Regions from separate parts of the Streptomyces mauvecolor genome, predicted to be linked through region 1. Evidence: riboswitches for the same ligand, from Rfam matches in the RefSeq annotation. Region 1 holds a riboswitch; the other holds the start of a gene.
The links. A riboswitch is a leader RNA that binds a small molecule or an ion and turns the genes downstream of it on or off. The one in region 1 is predicted to bind glycine.
Positions count from the first base shown of each region.

Region 2: it holds a riboswitch for glycine, as region 1 does, so the genes downstream of both, gcvP (aminomethyl-transferring glycine dehydrogenase) here and gcvT (glycine cleavage system aminomethyltransferase GcvT) in region 1, are expected to answer to the same signal.

Region 1 covers NZ_BAAASQ010000014.1:103,015-105,206, reverse strand. Annotated here, with positions in the region: gene gcvT (glycine cleavage system aminomethyltransferase GcvT) at 84-1,199, opposite strand; glycine riboswitch at 1,353-1,450, opposite strand; gene ABD346_RS20120 (AAA family ATPase) at 1,580-2,192, shown strand, end outside.
Region 2 covers NZ_BAAASQ010000008.1:9,638-11,829, reverse strand. Annotated here, with positions in the region: gene gcvP (aminomethyl-transferring glycine dehydrogenase) at 1-758, opposite strand, end outside; glycine riboswitch at 953-1,059, opposite strand; gene ABD346_RS07890 (PRC-barrel domain-containing protein) at 1,196-1,573, shown strand; gene ABD346_RS07885 (DNA polymerase IV) at 1,489-2,192, opposite strand, start outside.

The DNA of each region.
Region 1 (2,192 bases):
ACGCGGGGGAGTGCTGGTGACGGGGTCTCGAAGAGTGTCTCGGACAGCGAGACGAGAAGGGTGGTACCGCAGGGAGGCGGGTGTCACTTCTCGCGCTTGTAGAAGGGCAGCGCGACGACCTCGTACGCCTCGTGCGTCCCGCGGATGTCGATGCCGACGCCGGCGGTGCCGGGCGCGGCGTGCGCGGCGTCCACGTACGCGATGGCGATCGGCTTGCCGAGCGTCGGAGACGGGGCGCCCGAGGTGACCTCGCCGATGACCTCGCCGTCCGCCACCACGGAGAACCCGGCGCGGGGCACCCGGCGGCCCTCGGCGATCAGTCCGACCAGCTTGCGCGGCGGGTTCGCGGCGGCCTTCTCGGCGGCGGCCTCCAGAGCCGTACGGCCCACGAAGTCGCCGTCCTTCTCGAACTTCACGACCCGGCCGAGCCCGGCGTCGAAGGGGGTGAGCGCGGTGGTCAGCTCGTGCCCGTACAGCGGCATGCCCGCCTCAAGGCGCAGCGTGTCGCGGCAGGACAGGCCGCACGGCACGAGGCCCGCGTCCTGCCCTGCGTCGGTCAGCGCGCGCCACAGCTGCTCGGCGTGCTCAGGGGCGACGAACAGCTCGAAGCCGTCCTCGCCGGTGTAGCCGGTGCGGGCGATCAGCGCGGGCACACCGGCGACGGTGCCGGGCAGGCCCGCGTAGTACTTCAGGCCGTCCAGGTCGGCGTCCGTGACGGACTTCAGGATGCCGGGGGACTCGGGGCCCTGCACGGCGATCAGCGCGTACGCGTCGCGGTCGTCGCGGACCTCGGCGTCGAAGCCGGCAGCGCGCTCGGTGATCGCGTCGAGCACGATCTGCGCGTTGCCCGCGTTCGCGACGACCATGTATTCCGTCTCACCCAGGCGGTAGACGATCAGGTCGTCGACGATGCCGCCGTCCTCCTGGCAGATCATCGTGTACCGGGCGCGGCCGGGGCCGATGGTGGCGATGTTGCCGACCAGGGCGTAGTTCAGCGCCTTCATGGCCTCGGGGCCGGTGACGGTGATCTCGCCCATGTGGGACAGGTCGAAGAGCCCGGCGCGGGTCCGTACGGCGTTGTGCTCGTCGCGCTCGCTCCCGTACCGCAGCGGCATGTCCCAGCCCGCGAAGTCGGTCATCGTGGCGCCCAGCGAACGATGCAGGGCATCGAGGGCGGTGAGGCGGGGGGCGTTGCTCATGGATGTGGCTCCAAGGTCCCGGGGCATGTCGGTCGAGGACATCCTCCCCATCTGTCATCGGAACCTGAGAGGTTCACCGGCACGCGCTGCGCGTCACGGCTTGCACCTTGGGTGGGGCCGCCCGGCAGAGGACGGCCCGCTTTTCAGATCTGCCTCGTCCGCGCGGTACGGGGCCTGAGAGATTCAAGGGAGGAACTTGCTCCTTCGGCGCCCCAGCTCACAGCTGCTGAGGACTCTCCCGCGCGGATTCGAACGGCCGGTATGCAGTTGGCGCGCACATCATTGCACGCATCCCGGAAGCGGCATATCACTGGTGACCTATTACCGTCTCTTTACACTTCGTGGGCAGGGGTCGCGGGACCCGAACAGGGGGGAGTGCCATGACGGTTGGACGGAACACGGACCGGGTGCGGGAGGCGGCCGCGCCGGTGCGCCACGAGCGGCCGGTCGGCGAGGCGGTGCGGGACCTGCGCGGGCGCCCCGAGCACACCCCGGCGGAGCTGCTCTTCGACGCGGGCGACGTCGTGGTGGTGTCGGGCCTGCCCGGCAGCGGCAAGACGACACTGATGCGCCGCACCGTCACGGACCGCCGCATCGACTCCCAGGACACCCGCCTCGCTTGGCAGCGCCGTCTTCCCGGGATTCCGTACGCCCTGTACCGCCCGCTGACCCGGACCGCGCACTTCGCCAGGACCTGGTGGGCCCTTCGCTCGGGCGACAGCCTCGTCGTGCACGACTGCGGTACGCAGGCATGGGTGCGGCACTGGCTGGGCCGCGGAGCCCGGCGCAGGGGCCGGGCGCTGCGGCTCGTCGTGCTCGACGTGCCGCCCGGCGTCGCCCTGGAGGGCCAGGCGATCCGCGGCCGCTGGGTGTCGAAGTACGCCTTCGCCCGGCACCGCGGCGCGGCCCGCCGCCTCATAGCCCAGGTGGAAGCCGGACGGCTGCCGACCGGCTGCGCCGGCGCCGTCCTGCTCGACCGCGCGTCGGCGACGG
Region 2 (2,192 bases), on a different contig from region 1:
GCGGCGACGGTGACGATCGCGCCGAGCTCGTGGGCCGCGTCGATGACCGGCTTGAGGTCGCGGACCTGGCCGGAGGCGCCCGGGTACTGGAGCAGCACGCCGAAGACGCCGCGCTCGGCGACCTCGGCCGGGATGCCCTCGCTCAGGTCGGCGACGACGACCTCGACACCGGTCGGCTCGGCGCGCGTCTGGATCACGGCGACGGTCTGCGGCAGGGTGTCGGCGTCGACGAGGAAGACCCCGCCCTTGACCTTGCCCACACGCCGCGAAAGGGCGAGCGCCTCGGCGGCGGCGGTGCCCTCGTCGAGCAGCGAGGCGCCCGACGTCGGCAGGCCGGTCAGCTCGGCGACCATGGTCTGGAAGTTGAGCAGCGCTTCAAGGCGGCCCTGCGAGATCTCCGGCTGGTAGGGCGTGTACGCCGTGTACCAGGCCGGGTTCTCCATGACGTTGCGCAGGATCACCGGCGGCGTGAAGGTGCCGTAGTAGCCGAGGCCGATCATCGGGGCGAGCACCTGGTTGCGGTCCGCGAGCTGACGCAGCTCGGCGAGCACCTCGGCCTCGGTCCGCGCCTCGGGCAGCCCCAGCGCCCCGGCGCTCTTGATGACGTCGGGAACGGCGGCGGCGGTCAGCTCGTCGAGCGAGCCGTAGCCGACCTGCGCGAGCATCTTCGCCTGAGCCTCGGCATCGGGCCCGATGTGGCGCTGCTCGAACGGGATGCCACGCTCCAGCTGGCTGAGCGGAATGCGGTTGGCGGTCATTACGGAGGCCTCCTGGTCGCACGACCTGCGAGGGGCACCACGGCGCGGGTACCCGGACGGCCTCCCCCTCTGTCATCTCAACCTGAGAGCTTCACCGGGGCGCGTGGGGGCGACCCGGTTTTCACCGTCGGTGAGGAAAGGTTCCGCCCGGGCCGAAGTGCCCGCGCATCCCCCGTCCTGCTTTCCAGAGTGACCTCGTCCGTGCGGTCCGTGGGCCTGAGAGATTCCGGGGAGGAGTTGCTCCTTCGGCGCCCGCCGAGCACTCAAGGAGCACTTCGGAGGACTCTCCCGCGCGGGGTCAGCAGCCGTTTGCCAGCCTACCAGCGAGGTCCGAGCCCGAATCTTTGTTCAACTGCTCAAGTGGCCAACACCCACGATGTGCACTTTCGTAGTGCTTATGGAGCAGTTGTAACCGGTTGCGACCAGTTGGAGGGACCGTGCAGACCGATATCGATCCGCGCAGCCTGATCGGCCGCAAGGCGTACGACCGCAGTGGACGCAAGATCGGAACGGTGGACGAGGTCTACCTCGACGACGCGACCGGCGTACCGGAGTGGGCGGCGGTGCGGACCGGCCTGTTCAGCCGTGATGCCTTCGTCCCTCTCGAACCGAGCACCCTGGTCGACGAGGCGCTGCACGTCCCGTACGAGCGCGCCCTGATCAAGGACGCCCCCGACTTCGGCGTCGGCCGCCATCTCTCCCCGGAGCAGGAGATCCAGCTCTACCACCACTACGGTCTGGACATCGCGGCCCCCGATCCCGGCCCGCCGCCCTCCGACCGCGACTTCGGCCGCCTCGCCAACGGCGACTCCTGACCGGCCGGGGTCCCGCCCCGGGCCTGCCTCTCGGCCGTCCCGTCCGTCCTCATCCCGATCCCCATCCCCGTCTCGGCCTCGATCTCGATCTCGGTCTTCTCGACCAGAGGCAGCGGCTCCGTCGTCTCGACCAGGGGCAGTGGCTCCGACGGCTCCAGGCCGGGGTCGTCCACCCTGAAGGTCCGCACCCGCCCCGGCACCAGCGACGTCGGCGTCTCGAAGCGCACCGTGACCCGCCCGACGCCGCTGCCCTGCACCCATCCCGGCCCGTACTCGGCGTGCGTCACGTCGTGCCCGGCCAGCCACCGCCGCTGAGCCGGGTCCTCGACCGGCTCAGCCTCCGCGGCGGCCACCGCGCTGTCCTCGCCCTCGGGCTCCTCCTCTGCACGCTCCCCCGAGGCCCGTCCCTCCGCGGCCCGCTCCTCCGCCGCCTGCGCGAACAGGTCCTCCTGCGTGTAGTCGGCGAGTCCGCTGACGCCCACGCCGAGCAGCCGTACGCCGCCTGTGGTGTCCACGGAGTCGAGCAGCCGCCCGGCGGCCTCCCGCACCACCCCCGGGTCGTCCGTGGGCCCGCGCAGCGTCTCGGAACGCGTCAGCGTCGAGAAGTCGTAGCGACGGA